DNA from 3 places in the Streptomyces sp. 8N114 genome. Region 2 is predicted to be linked to each of the others. Evidence: riboswitches for the same ligand, from Rfam matches in the RefSeq annotation. Region 2 holds a riboswitch; each other region holds the start of a gene.

Region 1 (9,918 bases), on a different contig from region 2:
GGTCGTGCTCTTCGACCGACGTGCTTCCGGTCTCCCGGACCGATCGTGCTCGGTCGTGCTCTCGGTCGACCATTGTGGACCGCCCCACTGACAGGGCGGTCGCTCGGTAGACCGTACGGGAACTTCGCACCTTGTCGGCGTGGTTGCATACAGTGACAGGGCCGCCGGTCGCGTGAGGCGCCGGGCGGTCGGCAGTTCCCGGCGCCCGGCCGGGATATCCCCGCAAGCGAAGGGACTCCACGCCCATGGGTCACACGGCCACGCCCCCGCCGGCCACCGGTGGGCTGACAGCGACGGAGCACCGGCTGGCCAATGGCCTGCGGGTGGTGCTCTCCGAGGATCATCTGACCCCCGTCGCCGCTGTCTGCCTCTGGTACGACGTCGGTTCCCGTCACGAGGCCAAGGGCCGCACCGGCCTGGCCCATCTCTTCGAGCACCTGATGTTCCAGGGCTCGGCCCAGGTGAAGGGCAACGGCCACTTCGAGCTGGTGCAGGGCGCGGGCGGCTCGCTGAACGGCACCACCAGCTTCGAGCGCACCAACTACTTCGAGACGATGCCGGCCCACGAGCTGGAGCTCGCCCTGTGGCTGGAGGCCGACCGGATGGGCTCGCTGCTGGCCGCGCTGGACGAGGAGTCCATGGAGAACCAGCGCGACGTGGTCAAGAACGAGCGTCGCCAGCGCTACGACAACGTGCCGTACGGCACCGCGTTCGAGCGGATGACCGCCATGGTCTTCCCCGAGGGCCACCCTTACCACCACACTCCGATCGGCTCGATGGAAGACCTGGACGCGGCCTCCCTCCAGGACGCGCAGGAGTTCTTCCGTACGTACTACGCGCCCAACAACGCCGTTCTGTCCGTCGTCGGGGACATCGACCCGGAGCAGACGCTCGCCTGGATCGAGAAGTACTTCGGCTCCATCCCGGGCCACGACGGCAAGCGCCCCCCGCGGGACGGCGAGCTGCCCGAGCTGATCGGTGAGGATAAGCGTGAGGTCGTCGAGGAGGACGTGCCCTCCCGCGCGCTGATGAACGGCTACCGCCTGCCGCACGACGGCACCCGCGAGGCGGACGCCGCCGATCTGGCGCTGACCGCGCTCGGCGGTGGCGAGTCCTCCCGCCTCTACACCCGGCTGGTGCGGCACGACCGCACGGCGGTGGCGGCCGGTTTCGGACTGCTCCGGCTGGCGGGCGCGCCCTCGCTGGGCTGGCTGGACATCAAGGCGTCCAGCGGCGCGGAGATCGCCGACATCCAGGCCGCGGTCGACGAGGAGCTGCGCCGCTTCGCGGAGGAGGGGCCCGGCGAGGAGGAGATGGAGCGCGCCCAGGCCCAGTTGGAGCGCGAGTGGCTGGACCGGCTGGCCACGGTCGGTGGCCGCGCCGACGAACTGTGCCGGTACGCGGTGCTCTTCGGTGACCCGCAGCTCGCGCTGACCGCGGTCCGGCGGGTGCTGGAGGTGACCCGCGAGGAGGTGCGGGAGGTGGCGGCCCAGCGGCTGCGCCCCGACAACCGCGCCGTGCTCGTATACGAACCGCTGGCGGACGAGGAAGCGCCCGCGAACGAGGACGAGGAGGCCGGCCAGTGAGCGAGACACCGGCGAGCACGAGCCAGCGCACCGCGGGAGCGGCGAGCACGAGCCCCGCGGGGATCGCGGAGACAGCAGGGAAGAGCATGGAGTTCCACCCCCAGCCGCCCAGCGGCACCCCGAAGCCGTGGGCCTTCCCCACCCCCGAGCGCGGCAAGCTGCCCAACGGGCTGACGGTGCTGCGCTGCCACCGCCCGGGGCAGGAGGTCGTCGCCGTTGAGGTGAACCTGATGGCGCCGCTGGACGCGGAGCCGGAGGGGCTGGACGGGGTCGCCACCATCATGGCCCGCGCCCTGAGCGAGGGCACGGACAAGCACACGGCCGAGGAGTTCGCCGCCGAGCTGGAGCGGTGCGGCGCCACGCTCGACTCGAACGCCGACCACCCCGGTGTGCGGGTCTCGCTGGAGGTGCCCGTATCCCGGCTGCCCAAGGCGCTGGGGCTGCTCGCCGACGCGCTGCGCGCCCCCGCCTTCCCGGACAGCGAGGTGGAACGGCTCGTCGCCAACCGGCTGGACGAGATCCCGCACGAGCTGGCCAACCCGGCCCGCCGCGCCGGCAAGGAGCTCTTCCGCGAGCTGTTCCCCGCCTCATCGCGGATGTCGCGGCCCAGGCAGGGCACCGAGGAGACGGTGCGAGGCATCGACGCGGCTGCGGTACGCGCCTTCTACGAGGCATATGTGCACCCCGCCACCGCCACCGTCGTCGTGGTCGGCGATCTGGAGGGAGTCGACCTCGAGGCGGCGCTCACCGAGAGCCTCGGCAGCTGGACGGGAGCCGCGGCAGTGCCGCGTCCGATGCCGCCGATCACCGCGGACGACAGCGGCCGGGTCGTCATCGTGGACCGGCCCGGAGCGGTGCAGACGCAGCTGCTGATCGGCCGCGTCGGCCCCGACCGGCACGACCGGGTGTGGCCCGCGCAGCTGTTGGGCGTCTACTGCCTGGGCGGCACGCTCACCTCCCGGCTGGACCGGGTGCTGCGTGAGGAGAAGGGCTACACCTACGGCGTGCGCGCCTTCGGCCAGGTGCTGCGTTCCGCCGAGGACGGCAGCGGTGCCGCACTGCTGGCCATCAGCGGCTCGGTGGCCACCGATGTGACAGGGCCCGCGCTGGACGACCTGTGGCAGGTGCTGCGGAAGCTGGCGGACGAGGGACTGACCGACGAGGAACGGGACATCGCGGTACGGAACCTGGTGGGTGTCGCGCCGCTGCGCTACGAGACGGCCGCGGCCGTCGCGGGGACGCTGGCCGACCAGGTCGAGCAGTATCTGCCGGACGACTACCAGGCCCGGCTCTACGCCCAACTCGCCGAGACGGGCACGGTGGAGGCCACGGCGGCGGCGGTGAGCGCCCTGCCCGCCGGCCGGCTGGTGACGGTGCTCGTCGGCGACGCCTCGCAGATCGCCGATCCGGTACGGGAGTTGGGGATCGGCGACGTCAAGGTGGTCTCCGGCTCCTGAGCCCGCGGGCGGAGGCGCGAACGGCGGTCAGAAGTGGGGCCCGGGAGGAGGAATCGCTCCTTCCGGGCCCCTCTCAATGTCCGATTCTGTCGCGGTTGCTGATGAGTTGGAGTGTGGCGTACGTGACAAACCCAGGGATTCGTTTGCCGCCCGGAGTTGGCCCCGTTTAGCGTCGGTGCCGCTGTTCGTCAGAAGTGACCGCACCCGCGGCCGACGGACAGCCATCGCCGAATCCCCGAGGCGCACCTGCCGAGGGGGACCGGGGACCCAGGTCCCATTGGGGTGAATCGGACGGCCTCGCAAGAGGCGGCCCGTAGGAGACCTTCCTGCTCCGAACCCGTCAGCTAACCCGGTAGGCGAGAAGGAAGGAAAGGAGTACGCCTCCGTATGGCGTTCACCCGTGCCACTGGTAAGCACAGGCGTCCGAGTAAGACCCGTCGGGCCGCAGGGGGAGCGGCAGGCATAGCCGGTCTCGCCACCGTGGGCGTCGTAGGGTCCATCGCCACCCCCGCATTCGCCGCGAGCGGCGGCGGACAGAACAACGCCCCCGTCCAGCACGACGCCAAGGTGAGCGAGGTCGTCGGCGGCCCGATCTCCGAGACGCTGGACCAGCAGGCATACGAGCAGGCCCTCCAGGCGGAGCAGACCAAGGCCGAGACCGACGCCAAGGAGGAAGCCGCCAAGGCGAAGGCGGACGCCAAGCGGAAGGCCGACGAGGCCAAGCGCAAGGCCGCCGCCGAGAAGGCGGAGAAGGCGCGCGAGGCGAAGGAGAGGGCCGCCCGGGAGGCCAAGCGGGCGAAGCTCAACGCCTACGTGATGCCTGTCGAGGGCTCCTACGTCTCCACCGGTTACAAGCAGGGCGGCGGCATGTGGTCGTCCGGCAGCCACACCGGCATCGACTTCCACGCGGGCATGAACACCCCGGTCCAGTCCGTGGCCGCGGGCGAGGTCGTGGAGGCCGGCAACGGCGGGGCCTACGGCAACAACGTCGTCATCAAGCACAAGGACGGCACGTACACGCAGTACGGCCACCTGAACTCGATCAGCGTCTCGGTCGGCCAGCAGGTCAAGTCGGGCCAGCAGATCGGCCTCTCCGGCTCCACCGGCAACTCCTCCGGCCCCCACCTGCACTTCGAGGCCCGCACCTCCCCCGAGTACGGCTCGGACATCGACCCGGTCGCCTACCTCCGCGAGCACGGCGTGAAGGTCTGACCGAACGTTGCGGCTTCGCCCGTCGCGGCGGACATTTACGAGGGGGGCGCTGCACCGCCAGGTGCAGCGCCCCCCTCGTGCTCCCCGGCGACACGCTCATGCCGGCGGGCGAGCCCTCGCGCTCGGTCAGACCCTCACACCGTCTCGGGCAGCTCCTCCAAGCCCTCGGAGACCAGCTTCGCCAGCCGGTCGAGGGCCTCCTCCGCACCGTCCGCCTCGGAGGTGAGGACGATCTCCTCGCCCCCCTCCGCACCCAGGCCGAGCACACCGAGCATGGAGGCCGCGTTGACGGGGTTGCCCTCGCCCTTCCGGACGGTGACCGGGACCCCGGCTGCCGAGGCGGCACGGACGAAGATGGAGGCGGGGCGGGCGTGCAGCCCCTCGGCCCAGCCGACGGTGACACGGCGCTCAACCATGGTGTTGCCCTTCGTTCGTCAAACTTGTCCAGACCAGATTTCCACGATTGCCGAGGTGCTCCGTGAGCCGGCGGGTGCGGGCCAGGAAGCGGCGGCGCTCATGCCAGCGACGATACGACGCATCCCGTATCCCTGAGCACCCACCCTCCCTCCGCCGTACGCTGGCCCCATGCCGAGCCCCGAGGAGCGCGCCTACCCCGCCCACTGGGAAGCGGACATCGTGCTGCGCGACGGCGGTACGGCCCGGGTCCGGCCGATCACTCCGGACGACGCGGAGCGGCTGGTCAGCTTCTACGAGCAGGTCTCCGACGAGTCGAAGTACTACCGCTTCTTCGCGCCCTACCCCCGGCTGTCCGACCGCGATGTGCGCCGCTTCACGCACCACGACTACGTCGACCGCGTCGGCCTGGCGGCGACCATCGGCGGTGAGTTCATCGCGACCGTCCGCTACGACCGCATCGACCACCTCGGCCGCCCCGCCAGCGAGCCCGCGGACGAGGCCGAGGTCGCCTTCCTGGTCCGCGACGACCAGCAGGGCAGGGGAGTGGCCTCCGCGCTCCTCGAACACATCGGTGCCGTCGCCCGGGAGCGCGGCATCCGCCGCTTCGCCGCCGAGGTGCTGCCCGCCAACACCAAGATGATCAAGGTGTTCACGGACGCCGGATACTCCCAGAAGCGCAGCTTCGAGGAAGGCTCCGTCCACCTCACCTTCGACCTGGAGCCCACCGAGCGCTCCCTGGCCGTCATGCGGGCCCGCGAACAGCGCGCCGAGGGCCGCTCCGTCGCCCGGCTGCTGGCCCCCGGCTCCATCGCCGTCGTCGGCGCCAGCCGCACCCCCGGCGGAGCGGGGCGTGCCGTGCTGGGCAGCCTGCGCGCCGGAGGCTTCGCCGGGCGGCTGTACGCGGTCAACCACGCGCTGGACCCGGAGGCGTCCCCGACGCTGGCCGGGGTGCCCGGCCACCGGTCGGTGCGGGAGATCCCCGAACACGTCGACCTGGCCGTGCTCGCCGTCCCCGCCGACCAGCTGCACACCGTCATCGGCGAATGCGGCGAGGCGGCCGTGCAGGGGCTGGTCGTCCTCTCCGAAGGGGTCGGCCGGGACGAGCAGCGCGAACTGGTCAGGCTCGCCCGCTCCTACGGCATGCGGCTGATCGGCCCCGGAGCCCTCGGGCTGATCAACACCGGCGAGGACGTACGGCTCAACGCCACCCCCTCCCTGCGGATGCCCGCGCGGGGCAGGATCGGCGTCTTCACCCAGTCCGGCGCCATCGGCATCGCCCTGCTCGACGGGCTGGACCGGCGCGGCAGCGGACCGTCCTCCTTCGTCTCCGCGGGCAACCGGGCCGACGTCTCCGGGAACGATCTCCTCCAGCACTGGGACGAGGACACGGCGACCGACGTCGTCCTCATGTACCTGGAATCCATCGGCAACCCGCGCAAGTTCACCCGGCTCGCCCGGCGCACCGCCGCCCGCAAACCGGTCGTCGTCGTCAAAGGTGCCCGGCAGCGCGGCAGTGCGCCCCCGCCGGGCCACGCGGCGCCGGCAGCCCGCACCCCCGACGCCACCGTCTACGCGCTGCTGCGCCAAGCGGGCGTCCTGATGGTCGACACCTTCACCGACCTGCTGGACACCGGCGTACTCCTCGCCGAGCAGCCGCCGCCCACGGGCCCGCACGTCGGCATCCTCGGCAACACCGAAGCGATGAGCCTGCTGACCTACGACGCCTGCCTCACCGACGGGCTGCGGCCCCGCCCCGTCGTGGCGCTGCCCAGCTCGGCCGGGCCCGGCGACTTCGGCAGGGCGCTGCGCGAGGCGCTCGGCGACGCGGCCACCGACGCGGTGCTGGTCACCGTCATCCCCGCCGTCCCCGCCGAGCTGCCCGGCGGCACCGGCATGGCCAGGCCGGAGTCCCCGCCCGACGGCCATGTCGAGGCCCTGGCCGACGCGCTGCGGGAAGCCGTCGAGGCCGTCGCCGCGACCGAGGGTGCCCCGCGCAAGCCGGTGGCGGTCGTCCACCTGGCGATGGAGGGCCTGCAGAAGGCGCTCGCCAAGCGCGGACTGCCCTCCTACCCGACGCCCGAGCGGGCCGCCCGCGCCCTGGCCGAGGCAGTGCGCTACTCCCGGTGGCGCGCGGAAGCCGGCGACCCGGGCAAGGTCCCCGACCTGGAGGTCGACGAGTCCGCCGCCGCCCAGCTGCTGGCCCGCGCGACCCCCGCAGCACCCGAGCGTGGCCGTGCCCTCACGGACGAGGAAGCGGCCCGGCTGCTGCACAGCTACGGCATCGCCGTCCAGCCCACGCTCCCAGCGCCGGACGCCGACACGGCCGTCGAGGCGGCCCGCACTCTCCGCTTCCCCGTCGCACTCAAGACCACGGCGCCCCATCTTCGGCACCGCGCCGACCTCGGCGGGGTACGGCTGGACATCGCGGGCGAGGCAGGGCTGCGGCGCGCCTACGGAGAGCTGATCCAGGCGCTCGGCGCACCCGAGGAGCTGCGCCCTGTGGTGCAGGCGATGGCACCGCGGGGCGTGGGCACCGTGGTGCGGGGCACGCTCGACCCGGCCATCGGCGCCGTGCTGTCCTTCGGTCTCGCGGGCCCGCCCTCCGAGCTGCTGGGCGATACGGCACACCGGCTGGTGCCGGTCACCGACAAGGAGGCCGCCGGGCTGATCCGGGCGATCCGCTCGGCGCCGCTGCTGTTCGGCTGGCGCGGCGCCGAGCCCTCGGACACCGCCGCGCTGGAGGAGGTGCTGCTGCGGGTCTCGCTGCTGATGGACGATCATCCGCAGGTCGTCGCCGTCGAACTCGACCCGGTCGTGGTGGCACCCCGGGGTGTGACTGTGCTGAGTGCTTCCGTCCGCGTCGCCGAGCCCGGAACCCGCCCCGACCTGGGCGCCCGTCGCCTCCCGGCGTACTGACGGCGCACCGGGGGCGTACGGTGGGGAGCGGGCCGGGGCTGCGTCGCCGTACGGCCCTTAGGATGGCTGTCATGGCGAAGACCGGTACGACGACGCAGGGTCTGCGTGAGGCGATCGAGCGCAGCGGCTACTACCCGGCCCTCGTAGCCGAGGCTGTCGAGGCAGCGGTGGGTGGCGAGCCAGTGGCCTCGTACCTCGTGCATCAGGAGACGACGTTCGACTCCAACGAGGTCCGCCGCCACGTCACGGTCCTGGTGCTCACCCGCACCCGCTTCCTCGTCAGCCACACCGACGAGCAGGCGGCGGACGGCACCTCGCCCTCTCCGTACGCCACCACCTCCACCGAGTCCGTGAAGCTGGAGCGGATCTCCTCCGTCGTGCTCTCCCGGGTGGTGGCCAACCCCGAGTCCTACACCCCCGGCACACTGCCCCGCGAGGTCGTCCTCACCATCGGCTGGGGCGCCGTCTCCCGCCTCGACATGGAGCCCGCGACCTGCGGCGACCCCAACTGCGAGGCCGACCACGGCTACACGGGCTCCGCCACCGCCGACGATCTCTCGCTGCGGGTCAGCGAGGCCGGTGACGGCCCGGACACCGTCCGTCAGACCCTCGCCTTCGCGCAGGCGCTGTCCGAGGCCACCGCCGGAGCCACCCGGGTCGGACCCCCGCAGTGACCGCTGAGAACATCCCGCACCCGCTTCCGACGGCCCCGCAGGTCCTGCACGACGGGGCTTTCCTGGACGCACCGCTCGACCCGCGCACCGCACCCGTCCCGCGCTACGGCACCGGCTCGCTGGCCGACCTGCTGCCCTCCCTCGCCGCCGGACTCGGTGTCCCCGGCATGACGGCCGGACTGCCTCTCCCGCCCGCCGACCGCGTCTGCGTCTTCCTGGTGGACGGCATGGGCTGGGAAGCACTCAAGGCGCACCCGGACGAAGCACCGTTCCTCACCTCACTGCTGCCGAGCTCCACCGCCGGCACCGGCGAGCCGATCACTTCCGGCCTCCCCTCCACCACGGCCACCTCGCTGGCCTCCGTCGGCACCGGCCGTGTCCCGGGCGAACACGGACTGCCCGGCTACACCGCGCTGGACCCGGCCACCGGCCGGCTGATGAACCAGCTCCGCTGGCAACCCTGGACCGACCCGCACGTGTGGCAGCCGTACCCCACCGTCTTCCAGCAGGCCGAGGCCGCCGGAGTGGCGGCCTGCCAAGTGACGGCGCCGCACTTCGAGCACACCCCGCTCACCAAGATCGCACTGTCCGGCGGCACCTTCCTCGGCCGGCTCTCCGCCGAGGACCGCATGGATCTGGCGGCCGAGCGCCTCGCCGCCTCGGACCGCGCCCTCGTCTACACCTATTACGCGGAGCTGGACGGCAACGGCCACCGCTACGGCATGGACTCGGACGCCTGGCGCGGCCAGCTGATGTACGTCGACCGGCTCGCACAGCGCCTGGCCGAGCAGCTGCCGCCGCGCTCGGCGCTCTACATCACCGCGGACCACGGCATGGTCGACATCCCCGGAAGCCCGGAGGCCCGGATCGACTTCGACGAGGACTGGGAGCTGAGCGCAGGCGTCGCCCAGCTGGGCGGCGAGGGCCGGATGCGGCACGTCTACGCCGTCCCCGGTGCGGCGGGCGACGTACACGCCGTCTGGCGCGAGGTGCTCGCCGGGCAGGCGTGGGTGGCCACCCGCGAAGAGGCCATCGGCCTCGGCTGGTTCGGCCCCGGAGTGGAGCCGCGGGTGCGTGGCAGGCTCGGCGACGTGATCGCCGCGATGCGCGACGACGTGGCCGTGGTGGCCACCCGCCGCGAGCCCAAGGAGTCCGAGCTGATCGGGATGCACGGTTCGGCGACCGCCGCCGAACAGCTCGTCCCGCTGCTGGAGGTCCGCACCTGACGCCCGGCGTCCCGCGTTCCGTACGCGCGCCCCCGGCGTTCCGTACGCGCTGCCCCCGCCCGAGGAACCGCACCGAGAAAGGCCCGAACGTCCCATGCCAGAGCTGGTGTTCTTCTCCGGAACGATGGACTGCGGAAAGAGCACGCTCGCGCTCCAGATCGAGCACAACCGCTCGGCGCGCGGTCTCCAGGGCCTGATCTTCACCAGGGACGACCGCGCAGGCGCCGGCAAGCTCTCCTCCCGGCTCGGCCTGGTCGCCGAGGCTGTCGAGGTGGCCGAGGACCTCAACTTCCAGCAGCACCTGGTCCGCCACCTGACCGCGGGCGGACGCACCGACTATGTGATCGTGGACGAGGCGCAGTTCCTCTCGCCCGAACAGGTCGAGCAGCTCGCCAGGGTCGTGGACGACCTGGGCATCGACGTCTATGCG
Region 2 (9,918 bases):
GGGTGAGCAGTTGGTGGACGACCCCCGCGTCGCCCTGGTCAGCGCCACCGGCTCGACCCGGATGGGCCGGGAAGTCGGTCCCCGCGTCGCGGCCCGCTTCGGCCGCAGTCTGCTGGAACTCGGCGGCAACAACGCGGCGATCGTCGCCCCTTCGGCCGACCTCGACCTCGCGGTCCAGGGCATCGTCTTCGCCGCGGCGGGCACCGCGGGTCAGCGCTGCACGACGCTGCGCCGCCTGATCGTCCACCGTGACATCGCGGAGACGCTGGTCGAGCGGCTGACCAGCGCCTACCGCAAGCTGCCGGTCGGCGACCCGTTCGACGAGAACACCCTGGTCGGCCCGCTCGTCTCCACCACGGCCCTCGACGCGATGAACAGCGCGCTGGCCCGGGTCCAGGCGCAGGGCGGCAAGATCCTGGCGGGCGGCAACCGGCGGCTCTCCGAAGCCGCTCCCGAGGCCGCCTACACCGAGCCGGTCCTCGTCCGCGTCGACGAGCAGAACGATGTCGTACGGGAGGAGACCTTCGCCCCGATCCTCTACGTGCTCACCTACGACACCTTGGACGAGGCGATCGCGCTGCACAACGACGTCCCGCAGGGGCTGTCGTCCAGCATCTTCACCCGCGACCAGCAGGAAGCCGAGATCTTCCTCTCGGCCGCGGGCTCCGACTGCGGCATCGCCAACGTCAACATCGGCACCTCCGGTGCGGAGATCGGCGGCGCGTTCGGCGGGGAGAAGGAGACCGGCGGCGGACGCGAGTCCGGCTCCGACGCCTGGAAGTCCTACATGCGCTCGGCCACCAACACCATCAACTACTCCAGCGAACTCTCCCTCGCCCAGAACGTCAGCTTCCTCTGAACGGACCCCGGGCACACGGAAGAACGCACCGAAGAACGCCCGGGAGCCCGCGCCACCTTTCCGGTGGTTGCGGGCTCCCGGGCGTTCTCGGTGAGGAGGTGGACGCATGCCTAACAATCCACCGCCTTTACCAGTTCTCGGCGCGTAATGTCCGGATATAGACGACTTACCGCTCCCACGTGGCCACTTCATAGTCGCTGTGTCAAGAAACACATCCTCGCTTCGAGTCCGCGGGCAAGATCTTCTGTCGGGTCGTCAAGAGACTATCCTTGGCGAGCTTTTCGTAAAACCCGCCAGTTCGCTGCTTTACGCTCAGAAAATGATCCACAGCATAGCGTTGAATAATTCCGAGATCATTCTCCGCGGATACCCGGCATTCGAATCCGGCATCTTGCTCCCAACAATCCGGTGTGTTTCTGTGTCCTCGCTCCGGCCTCCGTAAACGGCCGGAGTTCCCACTGCCGGGGCGCCGAATCCTGCCGCCCGGTGAGGGAAATTCGCACCAGACCACGCCGGCAGGAGCGGGGGACCCAAGTAAGTGCCGTGCCGCATCCAGCGGCCCGGCTAGGGGTGAAGTCATGCCCGTTGCGCCTCGCGCACGGGTTATGGCCGGGCAACTCCAGCCCGAATCCGACAGCTCACCTCGCAGGCGCTAGGAGAGGACACCCCCATGTCACGTGGCCGTCATGCCCGTAAATCGCGCAATGCCCGCCGCTTTTCCCGGCTTTCGCTCGCCCTCGTCGCCGGCGGTGCAGGAATCGCCGCTCCCCTGCTGACCGCAGGCAGCGCGCACGCCGCCCCCGCGCCGGCCAAGGTGCAGGAGCAGAAGCAGGCCACTTCCACCCAGGCCGCCGCCCCGAAGGCGAAGGCCGAGAAGAAGGCCGACTCCCACACCGTCGTGGCCGGCGACACGCTGTACCGGATCGCCGTGGACCACGACATCAAGGGCGGCTGGTCCACCCTCTACAAGGCCAACAAGCAGACCGTCGGCAGCGACCCGGACCTGATCCGTCCCGGCCAGAAGCTGACCCTGGACGCCACCCCGGCGCCCGCCGAGCGGAGCACCACGCCCAAGCGGGCCGACCGCAGCACCGCCGAGCGGACCACCAGCGTGCACAAGACCCAGTCGACCAACCTGGACGGCTGGATCAACGAGGCGCTGGTCATCATGAAGCAGCACGGCATCCCTGGCACCTACCAGGGCATCCACCGCAACATCATCCGGGAGTCCGGTGGCAACCCCAACGCCATCAACAACTGGGACATCAACGCCCAGAACGGCACCCCGTCCATCGGTCTGCTCCAGGTGATCAAGCCGACCTTCGACTCCTTCCACGTCAAGGGCACCGTCTACGACCAGCGGGACCCGGTCGCCAACATCGTCGCGGCGTGCAACTACGCCGCCAACCGCTACGGTTCGATCGACAACGTCAACGGCCCGTACTGAGCCGACGACCCGCAACGCGGCGGCTGCCCCTCACCACGCCGGTGACGGGGCAGCCGCCGCGTTGTGCGCAGGCTTGTCCGGCGCCTCATGCGTACCCGGCATGAGGGCTGCGCTTGCCTCCCCCAAGCTTCGCAGGGGGCCGCGCCCCGCAAGGGGCGCGGGGAACTGCGCGACAAGCCACAACGCAGCGCATTTGACCCACCGGGCGAAAGCACGCAGTTGCGCAGGGCGAATTCCGGGTGGGACAGCGCGTGTGCCGGGCGAGTGGGGCGGTGATTGCGGGAGCCTCGCAACTCAGAGTCCGCAAGGACCTACTCTCCGTTCCGAGTCTGGCGAGCGGAGCGCCCGATTCACCCGAACGCGGCGCCCCCCTGGCAGGGGTACGTCCCGATGGGCACCGTCTGTCCATGGATGACTCGAACAATCTCGTAAGCGTCATAACTCCCGCCTACAATGCGCTCCCCTATCTCAAGCGCTGTATCGCCTCGGTCACGCACCAGTCTCTCGACCCCGGTCGCATAGAGATGATCGTCGTGAACGACGGTTCCACGGACGGCACCGCAGCCGAACTGGATCTCTTGGCCGAACGGCACCCGCGGCTGCTGCGGGTGCTCCATCAGGAGAATTCCGGCGGTCCCTCCGTCCCCCGCAATCGAGCCCTGGACCTGGCGAGCGGGCGGTACGTGTTCTTCCTCGACGCGGACGACTATCTGGCACCGGAGGCGCTGCAGCGGCTCACCACCACCGCCGAGGAGAACAGTGCCGATGTCGTACTCGGCAAGATGGCCTCGGTGGGACGCGGGGTGCCGCGCTCGATGTTCCGGGCCAACCAGCCCGACGCCGACCTGTTCACCTCACGGGTCTACTGGGCGCTCTCCGTTCAGAAGCTCTTCCGCAAAGAGCTGCTCGACCGGCTGCATCTTCGCTTCGACACCAGCCTGCGGATCGGCGAGGACCAGCCCTTCACGGCGCTCGCCTACTTGCGCGCACGCCGCATTTCCGTGGTCGCGGATTACGACTGCTACTACCTCGTACGCCGCCCCGACGGCCAGCATCTGACCCTCACCAACAAGACCGAGCCGGTCCTCGACTCGCTCCACCGGGTGTGTGAGCTGCTTCGGACCGAGCTGGAGCCGGGACCACGACGCGATGCCCTGCTGGAGCGGCACTTCCAGGTGGAGTTGAAGGGCGCCTTTCGATTCCTCGGCAATGAGACGGAATCCGCGGTCCAGCAGCGCGAGTTCAACCGCATGCAGAAACTCGTCACCGATCACGACTCCGACTCCTTCTGGCCCCGGCTCTCCCCGGTCCAGCGCCTGCGCTGTCATCTCACCCAGCACGGCAATCTGGAAGAGCTCCTGGACCACACTCACCGGGCCGACAGCCATATGCCGTTCCGCATTCATATCTCCCAGGGACGGGCGCTGGCCCACTATCCAGTGGAACGCGAAGCCTGTTCCACAAGCCCCGCCGCGTGCTTCGACGTGACGGAGCACCTCGCCGTCATCCACTACGTGTCCTCGATTTCCTTCACCGGCACCCGACTGCGGCTGCGCGGTCATGCGGGATTGAGCGAGGCCCAGCACATCGGCGGGAGGACCGTCGAGATTTTCCTGGAGCACCGCGGAAAGGACAGCAGGACCCACCACGCCGATATCCGCGTCGAAGGGGATTCCTTCGAAGCCGACTTCGACCTCCTCAGCGGCGACGGGACCGACGAACCGCTGGCCGACGGTTTCTGGGATCTGTATCTGCGCTACACCGTGAACGGGCTCGCCAAAACCGTACGGCTGGGCAATCAGCGCGACCCGGACGCCGGTGAGTGCCCTGTCAGCTGCCTGTCCGACGACGGCGCGGGCGGCATACGGACGGCCAGGCTCTACTCCACCGCCTTCGGCAATCTCACCGTGCGCCTCCAGCATGTCTCAGCGGCCCAACTCGGCGAGGAACTCCGCCTTGAGCCCGAAGCGGCTGCTTGGCGCGGCCCGGCCCTGCACATACGCGGGACGACGAACCTCATCGCTCCGCCGCCGGGAACCGCCGTCGTACGTCTGGAAACCGCCGATGCCACATCCGACTTTCCCGTGGTCCTCCAGGACGGCGGGTTCTTGGCAGAACTGCCCCTCGACTCCCTGCCCCGGGGCCGGTGGACAGCAACTTTCCTGATAGCCGCCGCCAATTGGCGCTGCGCCCTTCCCCTGGAGCAGCCGGTCGTGCCGCCCGGTGGGGCACGCTGGCGCCGCGGCCTGGTGCAGATGTACGCCAAGCCCGAGTCCGGCACCCCGCTCACCCTCCACGTGGACCGGGTGCGCCTCACCCGCGGCCTGCGCCGCAGACTCTCCCGGCGGAAAGCCTGATGTCTCACACCTGACGCCCCCGGGGGATGACGGGCCGGCGAGCCGAGTGCGCCGCCGGCCCGTGAGTTGTGCCCACTTCCGGGTGCCGAGCACCAGAACCGGTCCACCGGGGGCAGGGGGACAGACAGGGGGCAGGGGGGACAGGGGGCCAATGCGGTCGCCGCACAGCGGATGCCGCGGGCTCAGTGCTGATCCGAACTGATCCGAGCTGATCCGGGCTGATCCGGGCTGATCCGCCGAGCTGATCCGCGCTGTTCCGAAGCGAAGTGCGGTGACCCACAACGTCGTTCGTCCCTCTTGGCAGGTGCGCCGACTCACGGCAGCGTGAGCCGAGCAACTCACCCCCCACCGTGGAGTGCGCACATGAGAGAGGCGAACACCGTGCATGACGCCCCTGCAGGCCGGCCCCGTCGGGTCGGAGGATGGGGCAGGAAGGCCCCGGCCGTCGTGGTCGGGGCCTTTGCTCTGGTCGTCGCGCTGCCGGGTACGGCGCTGGCCGATCCGCCGCAGGCGCTGCCCGCGAACGCGACAGAGATGGAGCGGAAGTTCCAGCCCGCCTACGACTACGACACGGACGGCTGCTACGCGACGCCTGCCATCGGCCCGGACGGCACCATCGCCCCGGGCCTGGAGATCGGCGGTGACGTCAACGGCAACTGCCACGACGCGTCCGACCTGGAGAACACCAACGGATACGCCCGCACCAAGTGCAACAACGACTGGTGCGCCGTCGCCTACGCCTCCTACTTCGAGAAGGACCAGGCAGCACTGGGCGGCGGCAGCGCCGGGCACCGGCACGACTGGGAGCACGTCGTGGTCTGGGTCCACAACGACCAGGCCGAGTACGTCTCGACCTCCAACCATGGCGGATTCACCGTGCACAGCAAGGAAGCGCTGCCCTTCGAGGGCACCCATCCCAAGGTCGTCTACCACAAGGACGGGGTGAGTACGCACTGCTTCCGGGCGGCCAAGAACGACGGCGGGGACGAGCCGCCCGAGAACCACCGGGGCGCTTGGCAGTTCCCCACCCTGGTCGGCTGGGACGGCTACCCCGAGGGCCTGCGCGACACGCTGGCCGGAGCCGACTTCGGCAGCGCCACGCTCGGCATCAAGGACGGCACCTTCAACAGCCATCTGTCCGAGGCGAAACCGGACGGCATACCCTTCGACCCCAACGGCTGAGGGAGCGCCCGGACAGGGTCCGGAATCCGCGTCGGGGCCCGTTGCCGCCTGTGAAAGGTGTCGGTGGGCCACTGCCGACTCCGGCCCCGACTCCGCGACCGGCCCGCACCACGCGCACGCCCCGCTCGGTGAACTTCTCCACGTCCGCAGGGTCGGCAGCGCCATGAGTGACGAGGGTCCAGCCGGACGGCAGGACCGGTCCCGCACCCGCACTGTCCGCAATCCTCACCTGGACCCTGCCGCTGGTGTGGACCTGCTTCTTCCTATGGGTCCAGTCCCCCGTCCTGATGGTGCAGATCGGGGGCATCGGCGGCGGCGTCTTCCTGCTCGCCGTCGTCGTCGCGGTCTGGAGACTGCGCTGCATAGGCGTACCGAAGCGCTTCCGCACCAACCCCTGGCTGACCGCGGCGCTGGTCCTCAGCAGCATCGCCATCCTCGGCGTCGGCGTCTACGGAATCCTGTAGACGCTGGGTGTGGTGACGGAGTAACCCCCACGGGCGGCACCGACTCTGCCGTACGCGCCGCGCGCCTGCGCCGCGGCGCGTACGGCTGCCTGTGCCGGTTCACCCGCGAGTAGCCTCACACCTCCAGGCTCGCCTCGATCTTGCGCAACTGGTGCCGTGCCATGGCGAGGTTCGCCTTGGCGGAGTCCAACGCGATGTAGAGGAACAGGCCGTTGCCGCTCTTGGCCCGCAGCAGGCGGATCAAGTGGTACTGCCTGCCAAGTGTGATCAGGATGTCCTCGATCTCGTCCTTGAGGCCGAGGAGCTCCATCGTGCGCAGCTTGGCGCGTACGACATCGGTGTTCCCGGCCGCGGCGACCTCCAGATCGAAGTCCTTGCCGCCGCCGAGCGTTCCCAGCGCCATACCGCTGGTGTAGTCGACCAGGGCGACCCCGATCGTGCCGTCGATGCTGCTCATCGCTTCCTTGAGGGAGGCGTCGGTGTTCGACATGGTGGCGTGCTGTCCTTTCGTCGATGTGTTGTCCGGCCTGGTGCAGTCGTTCGGTGGCCGTGCTCCGGGGCGGAGGGCTCACTCCGGCGCTGGAGAGCCGCGGCGGCGCCGTTCGAGCGGCAGCCGGCGGCGGTCCAGCGGGGGCCTGCCGTCGGGCGGCGAGGCGTTGGCGGTGGGGTGCGGAGGTGCGGAGAGCTGGGCCTCGGCCAGGAGTTCGCCGATGCGGCCCGCCGTACGACGTCCCTCCAGGTGCAGTCGCCCCACATTGATGCGGTCGTCCGCGAGCAGCGTGAGCACGGCGGCCGGTCCGGCGGCGTAGGTGGCGACGTAGCCGAGCTCCCCGTGGATCAGCAGTTCGCGGAAAGCGCCGCGTCCCGTCGCCTCGTTCATCCGGAACGCGAGGCCGAGCGCGGCGGCGGTGAGCGCTGCCAGCGGCTCCGCTTCCGGCCGCTGCTGCCCGGTCTGCGCCGGCGGGATGTCCTCGGCCAGGACCAGTCCGTCGACGGTCGCCGCCAACGCCCCGCCCACCTGCGGAACCCTGGCTCGTAACCCCCGAAGTTCCCCGACCACGGCCGCCTCCGCCGCCATCAGCACTCTCCTCTCGGCACGCTGACGGAATCCTCTGATCACAGTGCCTCCAGCGCGTCCCTGAGCCTGCGCAGCAGGGCGACGTCCGGATCCGCGAACCCGTGCACCGGCGATGCGGCGACGGGCGTTCCGCCCTCGGCAGGGGCGGCGGGGGCGGCGCCCTCGGCAGCATCGCCCTCCGGGCGGGCGGACTGTGCCGGGACGACCAGCCCGCCGGCCGCCAGTCGGCGCAGTTCCACGAGAGTGTGGAAGGCGGGCCGGCCCAACACCCGCGCGATCTCGGTGGCCGTACGGGTCCCGTCAGCCAGTTCCAGGGTCCGCAGTTGCCGGTCCGGCACCATGCGCAGCCGACCACCCACGGCCGTCGGCGCAGGGGGCAGCACATCTGTGCGGGCGTCCGGCCAGATACGGTCCAGAAGCGCCAGGCGACGAACGGTCTCCCCCTGCACGGCCGCCGGCGTGACACCGCCGCCGGCACCCAGTGGGTCCCGCACCTTGCGCCGAAAACGTCCCGGTCCCCCACTCGGCGCCAGGACGAAGAACGCCGCGTCGTACAGGGCCGTGCGCCGGCACAGTTCCAGCACTCCGAGGGGCACTTGGCCCGACGCCACGAGGTGCTGCGCCACACACCCTTCACGCGCAGCCTGTGTCAGCGCCGCCTCCCAGCGCTCCTGCGACAGCGCGCAGCCACGGGTCAGCAACACGTCCAGCCCCGTCGCGGCCGGGCTCTCCGCGTGCACGACCTGGCCGTCGCGGAGGAAGAGGGTGCCGCCTGCCCGGGTGAAGGCGCCGGTGGCGCGCTCCGCAGCCAGCCGGTGCAGTAGCGGACGGTCCGGCGCGGAGTGCTCCGAGTCGGCCCTACGCGTTACAGGCGGGGCCGATAACGGACGCTCCGCGTCCCAGGGGACGGGGACGGTGTCTCGCATCAGAGCACCATCCGCCCCGCCATCTCCGCCAGCCGGATCCGCGCCAGTGCGAGATTGCCCTCGTCCCGGCCGAGCCACAGGTGGAGAAAGAGGGTGCCGTCGAGCGCGCCGGTCACGAACCGCAGCAGGTGGTAGCTGTCGCTGTTCGTCGTGATGATGTCTTCGACGGCCGGTGCCGTCCCGGCATGCCGCGCGGTCGGGCCGGGAGCCGCCGGTGTGGTTCCGGTCGGGGGGCCGGCCACGGAGAGCGGGCCGAATGAACGGTACTCGGCGACCATCCTGGCCAGCTCGGCGGTCTCACAGGCCGTCGCCTCGTAGTCGCCGCCGGGCGGGTCCCCGGCGACACCCAGCGCCAGCCCGCTGACCCAGTCGACGACGGCGGCACTGCGTGCGCCGGGTAATCGCATCGCCTCCAGGAGGCATTCGTCGATTCCGGGCACGCTGCACTCCCCTCCCCTGCGCGGTACACGGCATCGCCACCGGCACCGCCCGGCCACGGACAGTGAGGCTCAGACTACGCATCTGCCCGGCAGTCCGTGCCCGTTCCGGCATTTTCCTGAGGAACATGCCAAGACCACAGGGAGATTGATCAGAGCCCCTAGCGAATTGACTGCTTGATTGCGGAGCTGACAGAAAATGGAACCTACTGCGTCAGTTGAGACCGCACCACCACGCCGACCGCTTCCAGACAGGGGCTGTGAGACGGACAGTGGACCGGGACCGGTCACAACGGCGGGACTGTCATAACGGAGGGGGACGGAGGAAGATCGTGGAGAAGGTCTTCGACAGCAAGCACTTCCCGAAGGCAGACGCTCTCTCCGCATGGGAGGAGATCATCCGGGACGCGGTCATGCCGACCGACTTCCGACTCGTCGGCATCAAGACCTTCCGCGGCTCGTTCGCGACGGCGTCACTGGGACCCGTGCAGATATCCCGCATGGCCTACTCCTCGTTCTGCTCGATCCGCACACAGAGACTGATCCGCGTCTCGGACCCGGAGTGCCTCCAGTTCGCCCTCGCCCGTTCCGGTCCCCACGTCATCGAACAGAACCGGAGCAACGCTTCTGCTCGGCCAGGCGAGTTGTTGCTGTTCGACAGCTCGCGTCCCTTCGACTCGTACGCCGACGGCGAGGCGCTCCTCCTCCAGATCCCCCGCCGGGTGCTTCCTTTGCGCGCCCACCGACTCGATCGGGTCATCGCCCGCCCGCTCCCGGGCACTCAGGGGACCGGCCGGCTGTTGGCGGAGTTCCTGACCCGTATGGCACGGGACGGCTACAGCCGCACCACGCAGGACGCCGCCCGGCTCGGCACCGTCGCCCTCGATCTGGCCGCCGCTGTGCTCGCGGACCATCTGGACCGCGCGGCGGAGATCCCGGCCGACTCCCGGCAGCGCGCCTTGTATCTGTGCGTCACCGCGTTCGTGCAGCGCCGGCTGGGCGACCCCACTCTCACCCCCGGCGAGGTCGCGGCAGCGCACCACATCTCGCTGCGCTCCCTGCACCGGCTGTTCCAGCAGCACGGCACGAGCATCGGCTCCTGGATCCGGAACCGGCGGCTGGAACACTGCCGCCAGGACCTCGCCGACCCCCGGGAACGCCGGACACC
Region 3 (9,918 bases), on a different contig from region 2:
ACCCCGAGCCGCCCGGCGAGGGCTACGCCGAGGCGTCCGTCAGGAGGCGGAGTTCGTCGTTGGTGAGGCGTAGGTGGGCGAGGGCCAGCAGGGCGGGGAGCTGTTCCACCGTGCGGGCGCTGGCGATGGGAGCGGTGATGGTCGGCTGGGCGGCGAGCCAGGCGAGGGCGACGGTGGCCTCGGAGACCTGGTGGGCGTTGGCCACGGTGGTCAGTGCGGCGAGGACACGCTGGCCGCGCTCGGTGGCGAGGTGCTGGGCCGCCTTGTCGGTGCGTGCCCCCTCGGGCGCGGTCTCGCCCGGCCGGTACTTGCCGGTCAGGAAGCCGGAAGCCAGCGCGTAGTACGGCAGCACGGCGAGGGATTCACGCCGGGCGAGTTCGGCCGGCTCTCCCTCGTACGTGTCGCGCGAGACGAGGTTGTAGTGCGGCTGGAGCGCCACGTACCGGGCGAGGCCCTCCCGGTCGCTGAACGCGAGCGACTCGGCGAGGCGGGACGGCGAGATGTTCGACGCGGCGATCTCGCGGACCTTGCCCTCCCTGACGAGGTCGTCGAGGGCGCCGATGATGTCGGAGACCTCGACCGACTCGTCGTCGAAGTGCGTGTAGTACAGGTCGATGCGGTCCGTCCGCAGGCGGCGCAGCGAGTCCTCGCAGGCGGCCTTGATGGTGGCCGGGGCGAGGCCCATGTGGTCGGGGTGGCGGGCGACCTTGGTGGCGATGACGACGCTGTCACGTACGGACGAGCCACGTGCGGCGAGCCATTCGCCGATGACGGTCTCGGACTCGCCGCCCTTGTTGCCCTCGACCCAGGCCGAGTACGCGTCGGCCGTGTCGATGGCGTTGCCACCGCCGTCGGTGTAGGCGTCGAGGACGGCGAAGGACGTGGGTGTGTCGGCCGTCCAGCCGAAGACGTTGCCGCCGAGCACGAGCGGCGAGACGGACAGCTGACCGATCTTCTTGTCGGCATTCATCTGCATGCCGCGACCGTAACTCGGGGGCGGGCGGTGGCGCGTGACCTCGCTCACCGGGCCGCCCCCCGGTCAGCCCCCGTCAGCCCCTCTCGGCCCTCGGGGCCAAGCCCACGGGCTGCCGTCGGACCCACCGCCCGTCAGCCCGTCGGGCCCATCGCACCTCAGCCGCGTCGGCGCTGCCGGTCCCTCGGCCCTGGACCGGGCCTCAGACGTCGACGCCCTTGGCGCGGAGCCATGGCAGCGGGTCCACCGGGTCGCCGCCGTCGGGGCGGACCTCGACGTGCAGGTGCGGTCCCGAGGAGTTGCCGGTGGAGCCGACCCGGCCGATGACGTCGCCCGTGCCGACCTTGTCGCCCGCCGACTTGGTCATGGACGAGAGGTGGCAGAACGAGAGTTCGGTTCCGTCCTCCAGCTGCAGCACGATGCGGTAGCCGTACGAACCGGCCCAGCCCGCTTCCTTGACGGTGCCGCTGTGGATGGCCTTGACGGGTGTGCCGTTGGGGGCGGCGAAGTCCTGGCCGGTGTGGTCGTTCTGCCACATACCGCCGGCCTGGCCGAACCCGGCGGTGAGCTGGAAGGAGGCCAGCGGCGCCGTGTAACTGCGGGCGAGCTTGGCGCGGCGTTCGGCCTCGGCCTTGCGCTTCCTCTCGGCCTCCGCCTTGCGCTTCTCCTCGGCGGCCTCGCGCGCGCGTTCGGCCTTGGCCTGCTTCTCGGCTGCTGCGGCCCGCTTCGCGGCTTCTTCCGCTGCCGCGTTCGCCGCCTGCCGGGCAGCCTTCTCGCGGGCTTCCGCGTCCTCCGCCGAGCGATGCTGTTCGGCCTGCGCGAGGATGCGGGCGCGCAGTGCCTCGCCGGCGTTGGTGCCGGCCGCCGCGTCCCCCTTGCCCGTACCGGAGACGTCCGCACCGGCTGCGCCGTCCGAGTCGGCGGATCCGTCGGAGTCGTCCGAGTCGTCGGAGAGGAGGGAGCCGATGCCGGGCAGGTCCTCGGCGTCGGGCAGCTGGTCGGGGATGCCCCGTACGGTGTCGGCCGCGGTGTCCAGGTCCGGTACGGATATCGCGCCGGGGTCCTTGTCCTGGGCGGTCGCCATGCCGCCGGCGCCGACCGCCGCGATCATGCCGACGCCGAGTACGGCACCGCCGCGCGCCACGCCGCCGGAACGCTGTTTGGCGACCCGGTGCTTGCCGCGGAGTGGGCGGGTGGACTCCTCGGTGGGGTTCCACTCGTCCCACGGTTCGGCACCGGGCGGCTCGCTGGGGACACCGTAGGGAACGGAGGAGCCGGCCTGGTCGGCGTGCGGGTCGTAGGCGACGGTCTGGGGCGCATGACCGGCAAAGCCCTGGGTTCTGGACGCCACGGGGGCGCTCTCCTTTCCTTCCTCTCGCCTACCGGGTTAGCTGACGGGTTCGGAGCAGGAAGGTCTCCTACGGGCGTCCTCTCGCAAGGGCGTCCGATTCACCCCATCCTCCTCGTCTGGCTGACGAGAAGAGGTGGTTCCCCGGTTCCCACGGTGCGGTCCAGTCGGTTGGGCGCTGCTGGTGCCCCGTATGCGGGATTCGGCGATGGCGCACGGTGCCGTCTTCGTGACGACAGTGACGACCGTGCTGCGTTATCGGACGGTAATAGAACAGGGGCCGTGATTCCAAGTTGTTCCCCGTAATTGGTGGCTGAGCCGGCTGAGCTCAGGAGCGGCTGTGCGACTCGTGGGCGACGGCGAGCAGCGCCATGTCGTCCACGGACCTGCCGCCGGTGTGGGCCGCGACGTCGATCAGGACCGTCTCCAGAAGCTCCTCGGGGTGGGCGAAATAGGTGCGGGCGAGTCGTTCGGCCGGGTCGTAGAAGACACCGTCGGAGTTGCGCGCCTCTGACAGACCGTCGGTGTAGAGGAGCAACTGAGCACCCGGAGGGAAGGGAACCTCCTCCTCGTGGTCCGGCCATCCGCCCAGGTCGGACATGCCGAACGGAAGCGCCGGCAGTTGGGGCTCCAGAAGGGACGCCCTGCCGCGGTGGAGGAGGACCGGCGCGGGGTGGCCCCGGTTGACGATGCGCACAACTGTGGGGCTGTCGCTGTCGGCGCTGCCGTCCCCGGCGCGCTGCGGCGGGCTCTTGCCGGGGGCGGAGGCGTGGGCAGGGGGGTTCTCGGGGGCGGAGGCATGAGCAGGGGGGTTCGGGACCTCCACCAGCACCGCCGTGCTGAAGCCCTCCAACTGTGCCATGCCGAGCTGCCGCCGTCCCTCCCGGTCGAGGGCCCGGTCGAGGCGGGCGGCCACGCCGGAGAGCGATTCCTCCTGCTCGGCCGCCTCACGGAACGTTCCGACGAGGAGTACGACGGCCGACACCGCGTCGAGCCCCTTGCCGCGTACGTCACCGAGCAGCAGCCGTACGCCGTGCGGGGTCTCCTCCGCGGCGTAGAAGTCACCGCCGATCCGGGCTTCGGCCTGCGCGGCACGGTAGCGGGCGGCCACCGCCAGGCCGCCGACCCGGGAAGGTGGGGCGGGCAGCACGGCGAGCTGCACAGCCTCGGCGATACCGCGCGCCGAGGCCAGCCGGCTGCCGCTGCGGAGCAGCACATAGTTGACGCCCACGGCGAGGGCGGAGACGGTCAGGCTGGTGATGGCTCTGGCTTCGGCCTCGATGGCGCTGCCGGTGTCGTGAAAGATGGCGAACAGGATGGTCGCGCCGGAGGAGACGACTGCCGTGACCATCGTGCCCCGGAGGGACAGGAAGGCCGCGGCGGCCAGCGGGGCCGCGGCGAACGGCGCCGAGACGGTCACGTCCCGGGGCGTCGCCATCTCCAGGACGACGCCCAGGACGAACAGCACAACGGGAGTCTGCCGCGCCAGGCGCCACAGCCGTCCCACGTTGTCCTCGTACCTGTTCGCCTTCTTGGTCCCGGCCTCCCTCTCCCGCACGGTCCCAATCTGGCCTGAGAGCGGACTCCGGGCCACTCGGGAGCGTTCGGAGAGGTACGGGGTGCGGGGTACGGGGCAGGCACGGCCACGGGCGCGGATGGAGGGCGGCGGCGGGCGTACGGAGCGGATACGAGCAGCAGGCGGTCCCTACCACGTACGGGACCGCACCGCCTGCGGGCCTGCGCCGATCGGGGCCAACGGTGGGGAGGGGAGGGAAAGGGACGGCAGGCGGGGGGAATCGGGTCGGGGGCTCAGCCGCCGGTGCCGGGGGCCAGTGGGCCGATCTTGGGAACGGATGCCTTGCCGGTGTTGGTGACCGGTCCGCCGGACCAGGACGTCCGGAGGGAGGCCCGCTCGTCGGGCGGGGTGATCCGCACGGCGCTCGGCGTGACCGTGGTGACGTTCGTCAGCTCCGGGTTGGTGTACGAGAGCGGCGCCCAGGCGCTCTTGCCGGGCGCGAGCGTGACGGTCCGGACCTGACCATCCGTCCGGTGGGGGTCGAAGGACACCTGCTCGCCGCTGCTGTTGACGAAGGCGAGCCCGGGATAGCCGCGTACGGTGCATGTGCTGTCGGACCGGTTGGTCAGGACCAGGGCGAAGTTCTCCTGCCCGGCGCCCGGGTGGTTCGGGCCGAACGATGCCTTCAGGTCGGCCGTGTGGCACCGGGAGCCGGAACCGGAGCCCGGTCCCGACCCGCTGCTGCCGGTGTCCGAGCCGCTGCCGCTGGACGAGGAGCCCCCGGAGGAGTCCTCACTGTCCGAACCGGAAGAGTCCGAGCCGCCCGTGCCACCGCTCTGCGAGCCGCTCCCGCCGGTTCCGTTCTCACCGCTGCTGCCGTTCCTGTCGCCGCTCTTGGAGCCACCGTCGGAGTTGCCGGCGGCGGGCGCGGCCTCGCCGTCGACCTTGTCCGGGGACGCCTCCGGGTCCTTGTCGCAGCCGATCAGCAGTGCGCCCGCCGCCAGCACCGCTGTCGTGGCGGCCGCGATGCGGGCCACCCGGCGACGGGGGCGGTACGGGGCGGCCGGGCGGCCGGGCGCCGGGGCCTCGGTGTCGTACAGGGCCTGTGAGAGGTGGGGGGTGGTCGTCGGGTCCTGTCGCTTCGTCATGGCTGCCGTCCCTGGTCGTCCTGTCTGCGGTCGTCCGGCCTCCCGGCGGCTCGCGCGCTGGCTCGTCCTCGTTTCCCAGCCTGCCCTCGGGCATCTGCGCCGTACACAGCCTTCGATGGGCGACTTCCCGGGAAAGTTCCCGGCCCCCGGGGAGTTTTTCCACAGCACCTCGGGCGGGCAACTCTGCACCGTGGCGGGCGGTTTTCAGGTGACGTAAGAGACGGGACAGGACGTGTGGGAGACGGCCCGAACGGCTGGAACCCGACTGCAGATGGCGGACGTCGGATCCCGAGCGCCGGTTTCCGTACGCCGGGGTCGTACGCCGGGGCCAGGAACATTGGAGGGGCGGCGCAAGGACCGCGGGGTACGCCTACAACGGTTTGACGCGCAAGCTGGTCAGCACTCGGTCCGTCCGGGCCGAGCAGTCCTTGTCGCAGCGGATCTGCACGTACACCGGGGGCTTGCCCTTCTGCTTGGGGGACAGGCCGATCTCTTCCAGCGAGTGTCCGGGGGTGGAGCAGGCCGACCAGGTACGGATCCGTCCCTGCCAGCTTCCGTTCTGGAACTTGCGGCTCCCTGTGTACTGGCAGCCTTTGTGGGTGAGTTCAGCCACCTTGTCGGGCAACCGCGGCTGGGTGTCGGCGTTTCCCTGGGGGCGCAGCGTGGTCCGGGGTGTGGGCTCGGCGGCTTCGGCGGCCCTGTCGTCCTTGTCGGCCGGGGCACCGAGCCCCACGAAGACGCCGCTCGTCCCCGAGGTGAGGTCCTGCCAACGGCCCACGTCCTCCGCCACGAGCAGCCCGGGGGCCTTGTCCGCGGAGAGCCCCAGCGCGGAGGGGCTCCAGCCGGAGTCGGTGGTCTCCTGCGCCCACGCTCCGGGCACATGCACACTGACCCGCCCGCTCGCGTCGTCCACCCGTACCGCGGAGGGCTGCCGCGTACGGTCCGGCCCCAGTACCTCACTGACAACTCCCGCCCCGGCCAGCACCACCACGGCGGACCCGATGGCGACGGCACGCCGCCGACGGCGAGTACGCACCGGCCGAGCGGTCCCCCGGGACACCCCGGGCAGCTCGGCGGCGGCCGACTTGGGCGCAGACGTCTGCGGCGCGGAGGCCCCGAGGCGAGAGTTCTCGGACGCGGAGGTTCCGGCCGCGGAAGTCTCGGACGAGGGCGGTTCCGTCGCGGAGCTCTCCACCGCGGAGTTCTCGGATGCGGGCTTCTGGGTCGCCGACGAGGGCGGCTCCGTCGCGGCTGTCGGCGGCTGACCGGGCACCTGGGACACGGGTCGTACGGCCAGGAAGGACAGTTGGGCCGCCGATGGTGCGAGGCTTTCACGTCCGTCGGTGCTCCGGCCCTGCTCCCCCGCCAACCCGCTCGACCGGTCGGACGCGTCCGGCCCGGCCGACCCGGCCGACCCGGCCGCCTTTTGCTGCGGCCCCTCCGTCGGCCCGTCCGGCGCGTTCGTCCCGCCCGCAGGGGCCGAGTTCCGGTCGAGTTCCGTCGCGATCCGGTCAAGTTCGTCCGCGAACTCGGCCGCCGTCGGCCAGCGGCGCTCGCGGTCGGGCTCCATCGCGCGCGCAACGGCCTCCGTCACCGCCCACGGCAGCCCGGGACGCAACTCGTCCAGCGGCATCACCCGCCCCGGATTCCCCGGCACAGCGCCGGTCACCAGGTGGTAGAAGACGGCGCCCAGGCTGTAGATGTCCGCGCGCGCGTCGATGCCCTCGAAGGGTTCGGCCTGCTCAGGCGCCATGTAGCCGACCGATCCGGCAACCACGGTCAGCCCCGACGCGTGCGCGAGGTTCTTGGCCAGGCCGAGGTCGGCGACCAGCACCCGCTCGCGGCCCTGCGCTCCGCCGCTCGTCAGCAGCACGTTGGACGGTTTGATGTCGCGGTGCACCACGCCCGATTCGTGCAGCGCCTCCACTCCGTGCGCCGCCTCCGAGGTGAGCCGCAGCGCCTCGGTCACCGGCAGCGGCCCCGCCGTCATCCGGTCGGCGACCGTGCCCCGGTCCGCGTATTCCATGACGAAGTACGGCCGTTCGTCGTCCAGTTCACCCACGTCGAAGACCTGGACGACACCGCCCGACGACGCCCTGCGCAGCAGCCGCGCCTCGGCCAGGAAGCGCTCCCGGATATCCATCCGGTGGGCCCAGTTGTCGGCCATCACCTTGACTGCGACAGGCGCCTCCAATCGGTCGTCATGTGCGAGCCACACGACTGCGAAGGCACCGGAGCCGAGACGACGGTCGACCCGGTAGCGGCCGATCTGATCAGGTGAAGGCATGCCCCTTATGATGCCTGGATGTGCCCACCGTCCTCCCCCCACACCGTGAACCAGCCATCCGGACGGCCTGAGTCGGCGGGCTCCGGCGATTCGCCATCGGCCACCGACACCGAAGCCCTCGCCACCCGAGCGGCGAGCGGCGACAGCGCGGCGCTCGACGCACTGCTGCGCGCCATCCGCCCCGACGTAGTACGACACTGTGGTCGGTTCCTCCTCTTTCGCGAGGATGCCGAGGAGGCCGCGCAGGACGTACTGCTGCAGGTGTCCCGGCACATCGAGCGCTTCCAGGGCCGTAGCCGCTTCAGCACCTGGCTGCACACGATCGTTGCCAACTGTTCACGTCAGAAGTACCGCGAGCTCAAGCGCCGGTCCGCCGAGCAGCCGGTGCTCCCGGACCAGCCGGGAGCACCGGAAACCCGCCCCGACCCGCGTACGACGAGCGTGATCGCGGGCTCTCGGGTGGACCTCCTCGAAGCGCTGGAGCGGCTGGAGCAGGAAAGCCCGCATCTGGTGGCGCCGCTGGTCTACCGGGACCTGTGCCAGATGGACTACGCCGAGATCGTCGACAGGCTCGGCATCCCGCTGGGCACCGTCAAGTCGCGCCTGCACCACGCCCGTCGGCAGATCCGGCCTTGGCTCTCCTCACAGGAGCCGTGAGCCTGTCGGCCGGACGGAGGGCCGCTGCGAACGCTCGGCTTCACGGGCACGCTCGATGAAGGCGTCGGCGGCCCGGTTGTCGGCCGGTCGGGTAGGCGAGTTGTCACATCCGGGGCCGCTGTCCAGTCCTCAAGGGAGAGCGCAGACAGACTCCTGAGAGTGCAGACAGACCCCTGGAGGAACGAGTTCCATGGCCCCTTCGAACAACGCCACCGACCCCGCCGCGAACGCCGCTGCCGACCATGACGGGCCCGTACTGGTGACCGGCGGCACCGGGACCCTCGGCCGTCCCCTGGTGGACAGACTTCTGGCTGACGGCGTCGCTGTTCGCGTCATGAGCAGGCGGCCCCGCCGGACGGGCGACGGCAGGCCCTGCGAGTGGGCGGTCTGCGATCTCACCAAGGGCGTCGGACTGGCCGCCGCCGTGTCCGGTGTGCGGGCGATCGTGCACTGTGCCACCGACCAGTGGCGGGAGACGAAGGTGCTCTCCCGGGTGGTCGAGGCGGCGCGGGAGGCAGGCGTTCCGCACCTCGTCTACATCTCCATCGTCGGCGTCGACCGGATCCCCCTCCCGTACTACAAGGGCAAGTTCGAGGCCGAACGGCTGCTGGAGACGTCGGGGCTGCCGTACACGATTCTGCGGGCCACGCAGTTCCACAACCTGGTCGCCGCCGTGACGACCGGGCAGCGGCGGCTGCCCTTTGTCGTCCTGCCGGCCGGTTTCCGCGTCCAGCCGGTGGAGGTCACCGAGGTTGCCCACCGCCTTGCCGAGCTGGTGCGCGGCGAGCCCGCGGGCCGGGTGCCGGACATGGGAGGGCCGCAGGTGCACAGCGCGCGCGAACTCGCCGAGCAGACCCTCCGGTCGACCGGACTGGCCCGCCGCATCGTCGACGTGCGCTTTCCCGGCCGTACGGCCCGCGCCTTCCGCCAGGGCGGCAACCTGGCCCCGGACCACGCCACGGGAAAGGTCACCTACGGCGAGTTCCTGGCGGCGCGGAGGGCGGACTAGGGCTTGTCCGGGGGCCCTTGCGTACCCGCAGCCCGCGGCCGTCGGGCAGGGCCCCCCAGAACCAGGAGAGCGGCGCCGGAGAGCGCTCTCACCCGCTCAGGCGTCGTCGGCGGCATACACCCGCTCCCCGCCCACATAAGTCTCCAGCACCCGCGCCTCGGCGATCTCCTCCGGGGGACGGTCGAAGATGTCGCGGTCCAGCACCGCGAGGTCGGCGAGGCCGCCCACCCGGAGGGAGCCGGTGTGGTCGAGGTGGTGCACATACGCGCTGCCCGCCGTGTACGCGGCCAGCGCGGCGCCCAGGTCGATGCGCTGCTCGGGCAGGAAGACGGGAGCGGCCGGGGGCGCGCCGGGAAGCCGCCGGTTGACGGCGACGTGCAGCGCTTCGAGCGGGTCCGGGCTCGATACGGGCCAGTCGCTGCCCGCGGCGAGGACTGCCCCGCTGCGCAGCAGATCCCCGAACGGGTACTGCCGCGCGGTGCGTTCGGGACCGAGGAACGGGATGGTCAGCTCGTCCATCTGCGGTTCGTGCGCCGCCCAGAGTGCCTGGATGTTTGCGGTGGCGCCGAGCCGGCGGAACCGGGGCACGTCGTCGGGGTGGACGACTTGGAGGTGGGCCAGGTGCGGCCGGTTGCCGCTCCAGCCGTTGGTCCGCCGGGCGGCCTCCACGGCGTCCAGCGCCTCCCGTACCGCCCGGTCGCCCAGCGCGTGGAAGTGCACTTGGAAGCCCTCGGCGTCGAGGCGGGTCACATAGCCGCGCAGCAGCTCCGGCGGCACGAAGGAGATGCCGCTGTTGTCCGAAGTGCAGCCGCACGCGGTCAGATAGGGGCCGAGCAGCGCGGCAGTGTGGTTCTCCGCGATCCCGTCCTGCATGATCTTGACGGTGCGGACCCGCATCCGCCCCTGCGTCAACTCCGCTGCGCGCTCCCTCAGTTCGGGCAGCTGCTCCAGGCCACGGGCCCGGTCCCACCACAGGGCGC

Evidence for each region. A riboswitch is a leader RNA that binds a small molecule or an ion and turns the genes downstream of it on or off. The one in region 2 is predicted to bind cyclic di-AMP.
Region 1: linked by a shared signal. The riboswitch ahead of ACTWQF_RS36255 (M23 family metallopeptidase) and the one ahead of ACTWQF_RS16955 (transglycosylase SLT domain-containing protein) in region 2 are both predicted to bind cyclic di-AMP.
Region 3: linked by a shared signal. The riboswitch ahead of ACTWQF_RS31535 (M23 family metallopeptidase) and the one ahead of ACTWQF_RS16955 (transglycosylase SLT domain-containing protein) in region 2 are both predicted to bind cyclic di-AMP.

The regions. Positions count from the first base shown of each region.
Region 1 covers NZ_JBQQBT010000045.1:9,134-19,051, forward strand. Annotated here, with positions in the region: gene ACTWQF_RS36245 (M16 family metallopeptidase) at 246-1,586, shown strand; gene ACTWQF_RS36250 (M16 family metallopeptidase) at 1,673-3,043, shown strand; cyclic di-AMP (ydaO/yuaA leader) riboswitch at 3,259-3,416, shown strand; gene ACTWQF_RS36255 (M23 family metallopeptidase) at 3,431-4,255, shown strand; gene ACTWQF_RS36260 (HPr family phosphocarrier protein) at 4,390-4,671, opposite strand; gene ACTWQF_RS36265 (bifunctional acetate--CoA ligase family protein/GNAT family N-acetyltransferase) at 4,841-7,588, shown strand; gene ACTWQF_RS36270 (DUF5998 family protein) at 7,660-8,262, shown strand; gene ACTWQF_RS36275 (alkaline phosphatase family protein) at 8,274-9,488, shown strand; gene ACTWQF_RS36280 (thymidine kinase) at 9,583-9,918, shown strand, end outside.
Region 2 covers NZ_JBQQBT010000007.1:60,719-70,636, reverse strand. Annotated here, with positions in the region: gene amaB (L-piperidine-6-carboxylate dehydrogenase) at 1-859, shown strand, start outside; cyclic di-AMP (ydaO/yuaA leader) riboswitch at 1,350-1,525, shown strand; gene ACTWQF_RS16955 (transglycosylase SLT domain-containing protein) at 1,530-2,306, shown strand; gene ACTWQF_RS16950 (glycosyltransferase family 2 protein) at 2,714-4,663, shown strand; gene ACTWQF_RS16945 (NPP1 family protein) at 5,027-5,845, shown strand; gene ACTWQF_RS16940 (hypothetical protein) at 6,013-6,309, shown strand; gene ACTWQF_RS16935 (hypothetical protein) at 6,425-6,799, opposite strand; gene ACTWQF_RS16930 (roadblock/LC7 domain-containing protein) at 6,878-7,429, opposite strand; gene ACTWQF_RS16925 (transcriptional regulator) at 7,426-8,313, opposite strand; gene ACTWQF_RS16920 (hypothetical protein) at 8,313-8,753, opposite strand; gene ACTWQF_RS16915 (AraC-like ligand-binding domain-containing protein) at 9,083-9,918, shown strand, end outside.
Region 3 covers NZ_JBQQBT010000026.1:223-10,140, forward strand. Annotated here, with positions in the region: gene ACTWQF_RS31530 (aldo/keto reductase) at 23-976, opposite strand; gene ACTWQF_RS31535 (M23 family metallopeptidase) at 1,176-2,324, opposite strand; cyclic di-AMP (ydaO/yuaA leader) riboswitch at 2,335-2,509, opposite strand; gene ACTWQF_RS31540 (PP2C family protein-serine/threonine phosphatase) at 2,650-3,879, opposite strand; gene ACTWQF_RS31545 (DUF4232 domain-containing protein) at 4,131-4,985, opposite strand; gene ACTWQF_RS31550 (protein kinase domain-containing protein) at 5,356-7,272, opposite strand; gene ACTWQF_RS31555 (RNA polymerase sigma factor) at 7,291-7,929, shown strand; gene ACTWQF_RS31560 (SDR family oxidoreductase) at 8,120-8,938, shown strand; gene ACTWQF_RS31565 (amidohydrolase) at 9,035-9,918, opposite strand, start outside.